Regions from separate parts of the Bacillus coreaensis genome, predicted to be linked through region 2. Evidence: riboswitches for the same ligand, from Rfam matches in the RefSeq annotation. Region 2 holds a riboswitch; each other region holds the start of a gene.
The links. Region 2 has a riboswitch for glycine ahead of ACQ5H4_RS12505 (ACT domain-containing protein). Riboswitches for the same ligand answer to the same signal wherever they lie in the genome.

Region 1: linked by a shared signal. The riboswitch ahead of ACQ5H4_RS18050 (amino acid permease) and the one ahead of ACQ5H4_RS12505 (ACT domain-containing protein) in region 2 are both predicted to bind glycine.
Region 3: linked by a shared signal. The riboswitch ahead of gcvT (glycine cleavage system aminomethyltransferase GcvT) and the one ahead of ACQ5H4_RS12505 (ACT domain-containing protein) in region 2 are both predicted to bind glycine.

The regions. Positions count from the first base shown of each region.
Region 1 covers NZ_JBOCCY010000014.1:40,764-44,048, forward strand. Annotated here, with positions in the region: gene ACQ5H4_RS18045 (GerAB/ArcD/ProY family transporter) at 1-101, opposite strand, end outside; gene ACQ5H4_RS18050 (amino acid permease) at 218-1,564, opposite strand; glycine riboswitch at 1,716-1,792, opposite strand; gene ACQ5H4_RS18055 (HD-GYP domain-containing protein) at 1,961-2,911, opposite strand; gene ACQ5H4_RS18060 (Crp/Fnr family transcriptional regulator) at 3,082-3,285, opposite strand, start outside.
Region 2 covers NZ_JBOCCY010000007.1:21,647-24,931, forward strand. Annotated here, with positions in the region: gene ACQ5H4_RS12500 (PFL family protein) at 4-1,365, opposite strand; gene ACQ5H4_RS12505 (ACT domain-containing protein) at 1,383-1,658, opposite strand; glycine riboswitch at 1,749-1,826, opposite strand; gene ACQ5H4_RS12510 (ABC transporter substrate-binding protein) at 2,347-3,285, shown strand, end outside.
Region 3 covers NZ_JBOCCY010000005.1:266,189-269,473, reverse strand. Annotated here, with positions in the region: gene gcvPA (aminomethyl-transferring glycine dehydrogenase subunit GcvPA) at 1-781, opposite strand, end outside; gene gcvT (glycine cleavage system aminomethyltransferase GcvT) at 799-1,905, opposite strand; glycine riboswitch at 2,052-2,143, opposite strand; gene ACQ5H4_RS10610 (DEAD/DEAH box helicase) at 2,311-3,285, shown strand, end outside.

The sequences.
Region 1 (3,285 bases), on a different contig from region 2:
AATAAATTCGGAATGAGTAAGACATGGTTAAGCAAACCAGTTGATAGGATTAGTAATAGAAATAATTGTCTTGGTAGTAATATCTTCACTAGGCTTTGCATGTATTTCTCCTATTTGGAAGTTTTATTATTAAAATCACCTAAACTTCTGTTTTTTATGTTGTAAACAGTTGAATAAAAATAAAAAACACCTTGTCTATCGACAAAGTGTCTTACTATTACACCGATCTCTTACTTTTAAAGAAATACAAAACAAATAATAGAACAAACCATAATGGGGTCAACATTAATGCTGAACGAGTAGATTCTGAAATAAGCATCACTAGTAAAATAAACGCAAAAAGAGTTAGTACGACATAGTTAATAAATGGTGTTAGAGGAGCTTTGAATATTGATTTTTGGTGTAAATCTGGACGAGTTTTTTTATATCTAATATGAGAGATCAATATAATGCTCCACACCCAAATGAAACAAATCGCACTAATGGTCGTCACAATTCCAAAGGCTTGCTCGGGGATCAGTTTACTAAGTAGAGTTCCTATAGAAACAATGACCGTTGAAATAAGTAATGCATTACTTGGAACTGCATTTTTGTTTAATTTTGCAAGCTTACCCGTTCCACCGTTTTGACGCCCTAAGTTATACATAATACGACTTGTAGAGAATAATCCACTATTACTCGCAGATGCAGCAGAAGTTAATACAACAAAGTTAATAATTCCGGCCGCAACGGGAATACCTACTAAAGTAAAGGTCTTAACAAAGGGACTTGTATCTGCATTCAACTGATTCCATGGATTTATACTAAGCAGAACAATTAATGCACCCACATAAAAGAACAGAATTCTTAAAGGAATTTTGTTAATGGCTGAAGGAATATTTTTCTTTGGATCAGCTGTTTCTGCAGCTGATACACCAACCAACTCTACTCCAACAAAAGCAAATACGACCATTTGGAAAGAAAACAAAAAGCCGCTAATTCCATTCGGGAAAAATCCTCCGTGTTGCCATAAATTTTGTACAGAAACCGTTCCTGCCTCTGTTTTAAATCCAATAACTAGTAAAACAACCCCAATAACTATTAAAGCCAGAATGGTTACAACTTTAATAATGGCAAACCAAAATTCTAATTCTCCAAAAAGCTTTACTGTTAATAGATTCAACCCTAATAAAATAATTAAACAGATGAGTGCTGGTACCCATTGTGGGATATCAAACCAATACTGCACATACATTCCAACTGCAATAACATCGGCCATAGCCGTCATTATCCAGCAGAACCAGTACGTCCACCCTGTTACAAAGCCTGCCCACGGTCCGATATAATCTACCGCAAAATCAGTAAACGATTGATAACCTGCATTTGATAACAACAGCTCCCCTAATGCTCTCATAACAAAAAAGGTTGCTATCCCCACAATTAAATAAGCTAAGATGATAGAGGGACCTGCTAATGAAATTGCTTTTCCTGAACCTAAAAATAAGCCAGTACCAATCGTTCCGCCAATTGCGATTAACTGTACATGACGATTTTTCAGTTCCCTTTTTAACTCATGCTGTGCCACTTGAAATTCCTCCGTTTTCTCTCTAATCATTATTGTAAGAATAATAGCCATAAAAAAAGAGACTGGGGTTCCCCCAATCTCTAAAAACGTCAGAATAACAAATACACATGGTTAAATGACAAATAGAACTTACATTCATACCAAATAGTATCTATACTCTTCTGTCCTTTTGCCTGAGATTGTGAACCCTTCGGCGTCGCAGTACGCGATCTCTCCAGAAGCCGCTCCTGTTATAGTTTGACCCATAACATTCATAGCTTGCTTATATATTTAATTTATAGCCTAGATTTGTTTTTTCAACAAACTCCTAAGCTATTATCGTACAATAATTTGTAATTTTATCAGTATTCTTTTAGTTGGTCAAGAATATTTTTGTGATATGATGATCAAACTACATTATGAACCTACTTTTTGAGAAGGTGATCCTTCTGATTGTTTGCTTGGATATAGACTCATATTTGTTATTCTCCCAATCCTTTTTAAAAAGGCATCTACTACGACAGGATCAAATTGTTTTCCTCTTTCTTTTTGCAGCTCATGTAATGTATATTCTAACCTCCGTGCTTCACGATACACACGATGTGAGGTCATTGCATCAAATGCATCAGCAACTGCCATAATACGGGCTTCTAATGGGATTTCCTCTCCCTTTAACCCATTTGGATATCCCTTACCGTCATAGCGTTCATGATGGTATAAAATCATATTTAATACCCCACTCTTCTCAAACGGTTTAATATGTTTCACGAGTTCATAACCAATAGACGGATGCTCTTTAATATGTATAAATTCGTCCGTGGTTAATTTTGAAGATTTATTAAGTACATTTTCTGAAATACCAATTTTCCCTATATCATGAAGCAATCCACCGATATAAATATTCTTGCAAACGGTTTGCTTAAGTTTTAACTCTTCCGCGATCGCTTTTGAATAATTCGCAACATTATTCGAATGGAAAGCTGTATAATTATCTCTCGAATCTAATGTATTGGCTAAAGAAGTGATAAGATCAATCATATTTCTCTTTTCAGAGATATATTTTTCAATAAGAATCATGATAAACGTGGCCATGACAAAGTACCAAATCCATTGAAGAATAGTTAACTGAATATCGAAATCGGGTACATGGTAAGCCCCTATAAATGAAATAATCCCACTAGTGAAAACTTGTATCCACACTTTTCGAAATGAAAATGCGGAAAGACAGAGTATAATTAAAGTAAATAACATGAAAATATCTCGATTATTTATATAGTCACCACTAAAAAAATAAAGGATAACCGTTGCACCAAATAACCAACGGTAAATATCTGTTCTTTCTAACCAAACCGACCACCTAGATTTCATAATACACCTTCTCCTAATTACTTCACTCAAACTTCAGTAATTATTAAAGAAAAACCTTAAGAAAACCTTAAAAAAATTAAAAATGCCTCTAAGGTGCATTTTTTTAAAAGATTAACAGTTGTATGATATTTTCAAAGAAATGGGGGATGGCCTTGGTGCGCCCTTTGTAATTATTGTATATATTCTCTGAAGGTTAGATAGTCTTTTACTAATAGTTTTTTATTTCCTTGTTGAGAAATTAAACCCAGACTCTCGAACTTACTAAATTTACGACTAATTGTTTCTCGTGTTACCCCTACATAGCTTGCCACTTCTTCTCTTGTTATCGGGAGTTCTATAAGAATTCCGTCACTTTTCTTTGTTCCAAACTTTTG
Region 2 (3,285 bases):
AGTTTAATTAATCAGTGCTTGTAGGGGTGCGGGAATTCTTCCGCCGCGATTGATCATTTTTTGTGAACTGAATGGATTTACACCCATAACTGGTGCTCTCCCAAGAAGTCCTCCAAATTCAACCATTTCTCCTTCTTGTTTTCCAGGCACAGGGATAACCCTTACTGCTGTTGTTTTTTTGTTAATCATTCCGATGGCCGCTTCATCTGCAATCATTGCGGAAAGGGTAGCAGGGGTAACATCTCCTGTTATAGCAATCATATCAAGGCCCACTGAACAGACGCATGTCATTGCTTCAAGCTTTGATAAACTTAAAGCACCGTCGATAATTCCTCGAATCATTCCATTATCTTCACTGACCGGGATAAAAGCACCGCTTAATCCACCAACATAAGAACTGGCCATAGCTCCACCTTTTTTTACCGCATCATTCATGAGGGCCAAGGCTGCAATCGTTCCATGAGTACCCACGCGCTCAAGACCAATTTCCTCTAAAATTTCTGCCACACTATCATTAATGGCGTTGGTAGGAGCCAAAGAGAGGTCCATAATTCCAAACGGAATTCCGAGCCTCTCGGCTACCACTCTACCAATAAGCTCACCTGCACGTGTAATCTTGAACGCTGTTTTTTTAATAATATCAGATACTTCTCCAAGGTCAGCTTGTGGGTGTTTTTTTAACGCGTTCAATACGACACCAGGGCCGCTAACACCAACGTTAATAACAACTTCTCCTTCTCCAGCTCCATGAAAAGCTCCTGCCATAAATGGATTATCTTCAACAGGATTACAAAATACGACTAGCTTAGCACAAGCTATTCCATTTTGATCCTTTGTCCGCTCAGCTGCTTCTTTGATAATATAACCTAATTGCTTAACCGCATCCATATTGATACCGGTACGAGTGGTGGCCACTGAAACAGAGGAGCAAACTCGCTCTGTTACACTAAGGGCTTCTGGCAAAGCTTTAAGTAGGGTCTCATCACCTTTAGAAAATCCTTTGTGAACAAGAGCAGAGAATCCTCCGATAAAATCTACACCTAATTGCTTTGCGGCTAGGTCAAGCGTTTTTGCAAGCTCCACGGTTTGTTCAACGGTTGCACATCCTAGGATTTCAGCAATCGGGGTAATAGATATACGCTTATTAATAATCGGAACGCCAAATTCCTTTTCTGCTTCTTCTGCTACTTTCGTTAAATCCTTCGCATAAGTAGTTATTTTATGAAATACATTTTGCTGCATTTTATCGAAATCTGAATCCGCACAATCACGGAGACTGATTCCCATTGTTACTGTTCGGATATCAAGGTTTTCCATTTGAACCATTCGTATTGTTTGAAGGATTTCATCCATTGCAATTGTCATATACAGTCACCACCTAACTAAATTCTATGCATTGCTTGAAAAATCTCTTCAAGCTGAATGTTTATTTTTAAGTCCATTTCCTCTCCAACTAAATCCAGTTGGTCACGGAGTTTTGACAAATTTTCATTTCCAGTCACGTCAATAATCATCATCATGGTAAAAAAGTCTTGTAAAATAGTTTGGCTGATATCCAAAATATTCATATTATTTTCAGCGAGAATAGTTGTCACTTTTGATATAATGCCAACCTTGTCCTTTCCAATCACACTTACCACTGCACGTCTTCTTTCCATTCGTTCCACCTCATTGTTTTTTTGAAATAAAAAAAGATTGGAGTATCTCCAATCTCGGGTAAGAAGAGTGTGCAAAATATTATTATGCAAACATTCTCTTCTGTCCTTTTGCCTGAGATTGTGAATCCTTCGGCGCCGCATACATACGGTCTCTCCAGAAGCTGCTCCGGTAATAGTATGATCCACTACCATCATGGCGGCTGTATTGAATTAAGTTAGATATTATCAATAAATAATAATTCAGTCAATTAAAATTTGTGAAAAATAAAAAAAGACCATATTGATTTTGACTTTTCTGAAAATTGTTATTGAAAAATGGTAAAAAAGAACATATAATCAAAAATGAGCATAAACGAGCAAAAACATCCACGTTTATGAATGAATGTAAACGATTTATGAAAGCGCTCTATTTTTGGAGGTGAGGCTTATACATAATAAAGGAAAAATCTACTAAATACTGAATTTCTATTTTCCGGTAACAAAAAAGCAAGAAAAAAGTACGATTCAGGGGAACCCACGACCAAATGGAAAAAAACCCCTAAATCATACCTCTATTTGAGTATGCCTAAAATTCTTTAGAATTTTAGAACTCATTTTTATGGTATGGCAAAACAAACTTTTTTTCAAGATTTGTATTTTGAAAAACAACTATTATTTTAGGAAATTATTATTTGGAGGTTTTGATACCATGAAAAGTATGAAGAAATTTCACATTATATTATTCGTATTACTCTTAACTTTATTAAATGCTTGTAGCAGTGGAGAGAGCTCTTCAACCAATGCTACGGATGAAAATAATACTGATGATAAAGAAAAACAACTAAAGATTGGGTTGACCGTTCCAACTTTAGGGAATCCATTCTTCGTAGCCATGTCCAAAGGGGCTGAAGAAGTTGCTGCTAAGTATGATGCTGAAGTCATTACAGTGAGTGCAGATCATGATCTGGCAAAGCAAACGGCTCAAATTGAAGATTTTATTACAAAGAAAGTGGATCTCATTTTACTAAGTCCATTTGATTCGGCTGGGATTGCAGGTGCAGTTAGTCAAGCAAAAGCAGCTGGAATTCCGGTTGTCGCTCTTGACGGTTTTGCAGAAGGTGGTATCGACTCAGTTGTGATGTCAGATAATGTTCAAGCGGGGAGATTAGCTGCCGAGTACCTAGTAGAGCAATTGAATGAAAAAGGAAATATTGTCATTATTGATGGACCTCCGGTATCAGCTGTCACAGATCGAATTAAGGGCTTTAATGAAGTGATAAGCAAATATCCTGACATTAAAGTGGTTGCTAACCAGAACGGTGAAGGTAACCGTGAGAAGGCGCTAACTGTAATGGAAGGAATATTATCCGCAAATAAGAAAATTGATGCCGTTTTTACCATTAATGACGAAGAAGCTGTCGGAGTACAAATTGCTCAAGAACAAGCTGGAAGAGAAGATGAGTTCTTTCTCGTAAGTGTTGATGGTGCTCCTGCTGCAGTTGATGCACTGAATAAAGGTGGTAGCTTTGCGGGTACTTCAGCACAGTTCCCTAATCAAATGGTGATTGATGGTGTAGCTTTAGCATTAAAAATAATAGATGGAGAGAAAGTAGATTCAGAAGTTCTTATCCCTACTGAATTCATTACT
Region 3 (3,285 bases), on a different contig from region 2:
CTACAATATCAGCACCAAAGGCTCCAGGAGGTGTTAATGCACCAAGGGACAAAGGATTGCTTGATACCACAAACATTGCTTTGTTAGCATGTATGATTTCCTCGAGTTCTTTCATCGGCTCGATTCTTCCAAAGAAGTTTGGATATTGAACGATAACGGCTGCAATATCATCACCCATTTCGCTCTTTAAAGCATCCAAATCAGTCACACCATCTTTGTATGGAATCTCTACGACTTCTACGTATTGTCCTTTAGCATACGTCTTGACTACATCCTTTGTTTCTGGATGTACCGTACTAGAGAGAAGCACCTTTTTACGCTTCGTATGACCAGAGCTTAGCATCGCTGCTTCTGCCAAAGCAGTACCCCCGTCGTACATTGAAGAGTTTGCAACGTCCATACCTGTTAATTCACAAATCATTGTTTGAAATTCAAAGATTGCCTGTAACTCACCTTGTGAGATTTCTGGTTGATATGGTGTATACGCTGTGTAAAATTCTGAACGAGAAAGAACATGATCAACAATAACCGGCATGTAGTGATCATACACACCTGCCCCTAAAAAAGAAGTATGTGAGCGTAAGTCGGCATTTTTAGCAGCCAAGGTTGTTAATTCTTTTAATAAGGCTGTCTCCGATTTAGCTTTTTTAATCTTATATTCTCCCTTAAACTGAACACTTTCTGGAATATCGTTAAAAAGCTCCTGAACATCGGAAATTCCGATTTCTTCTAGCATGGCTTTTTTATCGGTTTCTGTCATTGGTAAGTAGCGATGCTTCATGACGTTTGTTCCTCCCCTTATTTCTTTTCCCTTTTATAAAATGGTGTTGGTACCACTTTTACCTTCAAGCGTTTCCCACGAATCTCAATGGTTAGCTCCGACTCTCTAGTTACGACTGCTGAATCCACTAACGCTAAGCCAATGTTTCTTTTCAACGTAGGTGATTGTGTTCCAGTCGTTACTTCTCCTACAAGTTGTTCACCCACATACACCGGATATCCATGTCTTGGGATGCCTCGGTCAATCATTTCAATGCCTATTAGTTTTCGAGGAACTCCAGCTTCCTTTTGTTGCTTTAAAGCTTGCTTCCCAATAAAATCTTCTTCCTTATTTACTTTCACAGCGAAACCAATACCCGCTTCTAGCGGAGAAATCGAGGAAGAAAGCTCCTGACCATACAGGGCCAAATTAGCCTCGAAGCGCAGAGTATCACGAGCGCCTAAGCCACATGGAAGAACGCCTTCTTCTTTACCTACCTCAAGAATTTTTTCCCATAGGTAAGTCGCATCTTCACTATTACAGTACACCTCAAAACCATCTTCTCCGGTATACCCAGTTCTTGAAACAAGTGCCTCTTTTCCTCCAATCTTTACTTTCTCTTGAAATTTAAAATATCCAATTGTCGAAAGCTCCACTGTTTCAACTAGTTTCTGAAGAACCTGTTCAGCAAGCGGGCCTTGAAGAGCTAGCTGGCCCATTTGTTCAGAAAGATTCAGAAGCGTTACATCCCCTTCAACATGATCGTTTAACCATGTGAAGTCTTTTTCAATATTAGAAGCATTTACAACAAGCAAATAATGGTCGTCATTCAATTTATAGATTAGAAGATCATCGACCGTACCACCATTCTCGTAGCACATAGCAGTATATTGGGCACCACCAATTTGCAGCTTTGATACATCATTGGTCATCATTTTTTGAAGGAAGGCCAAACTGTCTGTCCCTTTCACTTCAACTTCTCCCATATGAGAAACATCGAACAAACCTGCCTTCGTTCTTACAGCCTCATGTTCTTCTTTAATGCTTGAAAATTGTACAGGCAGTTCCCATCCTCCAAAGTCAATGGTTTTCCCACCATACTTCTGATACACATCAAAAAGCGGTGTTCTTTTAAGTTGCGCCACTATTATTTCCCCCTTATAAAATCATAAAAAAAAGGACAGAGACCCCCCTCTTTACTTAAGAAAGGTCTCTGTCCTGGCACCTGAAAGTTTACCGTTTGGCTGTCCCCTTTGGTGGCTTCAAATGAATGAAGCGCTCTCCAGAGTTGCGTCAAACAAGAGTTCTTTTGCCTGAGAGATTCACAAATTTTTGTTTGCTCCTTCGGCGCTACTTTGAAGTAGTCTCTCCCCTTGTTCTCATTCGCATTATAAAAATTCCCAATTTGGATAATACTAAGCTGTACTTATAGAACATTCGTCAAAATAAATTATAATGTGACAAATTTCAAAACTTTTAAGATATTAACATCCTACCATTTCGAAACCCATACGGCAATATATTTATCGATCAAAAAGGGAGTTGTTTTTATGACGGTAGAGATTGAGTTTGATTCCACTTGGCAGGAGGGGCTGGTAGAGAAAATTTCAAATGATGGCCCTTGGGGGAACTTTGAGTTATATAAACTAGCGGTAGAAGTTGAAAAACATACGGTTATTGATAATTTTGAGGGATTACAAGCTCCCAAACATCTTCCTCAATTAACACCGCTTCCCCATCAGTTAGAAGTGGCCAAGCAAGTAGTTGAAAACATGAACGGAAAAGCTATCCTTGCAGATGAGGTAGGTCTAGGGAAAACGATTGAAGCAGGACTTATTTTAAAAGAATACATGATCAGAGGTCTTGTAAAAAAAGTCCTCATTCTTGTACCCGCCTCCCTTGTGACCCAATGGTCATATGAGTTAACAAGTAAGTTTTATATTCCGGCAGTTTCTCAACGTAAAAGCTATGTGTGGGAACAGTGTGATGTGGTCGTATCTTCTATTGATACAGCGAAACGGGCTCCCCATAGAGAAATCATTCTCTCTCAAGATTATGATCTTATTATTATTGATGAAGCACATAAATTAAAAAACAATAAAACAAAAAACTATGAATTTGTACAAAGCTTAAAGAAAAAATTCTGCTTACTTCTAACAGCAACCCCAATTCAAAATCGAATTGGCGAGATTTTCAACCTTGTCTCACTTTTAAAACCAGGCCATTTAGGAAATGAATCTGTATTTAATGAAAAATATAAAAAAGATTCCCGAGATATCAACGATAATGAACATTTAAAAGAGCTTGTAAATAAAGTGATGATCAGAAATCGTCGAGCAGACACAGGTATTGAATGGACGAAAAGACAAGTTGAAACTATTCCTATTGAGCTTACTAAGGAAGAGCAGGACTTGTATGATTCTGTTACTGAACTACGGTCAGAGGGAGACTGGACAACCACATCCGCTTTCTCAGTCATGACTCTGCAAAGAGAAGCATGCAGTAGTAGAGAAGCAGTCTTTTTC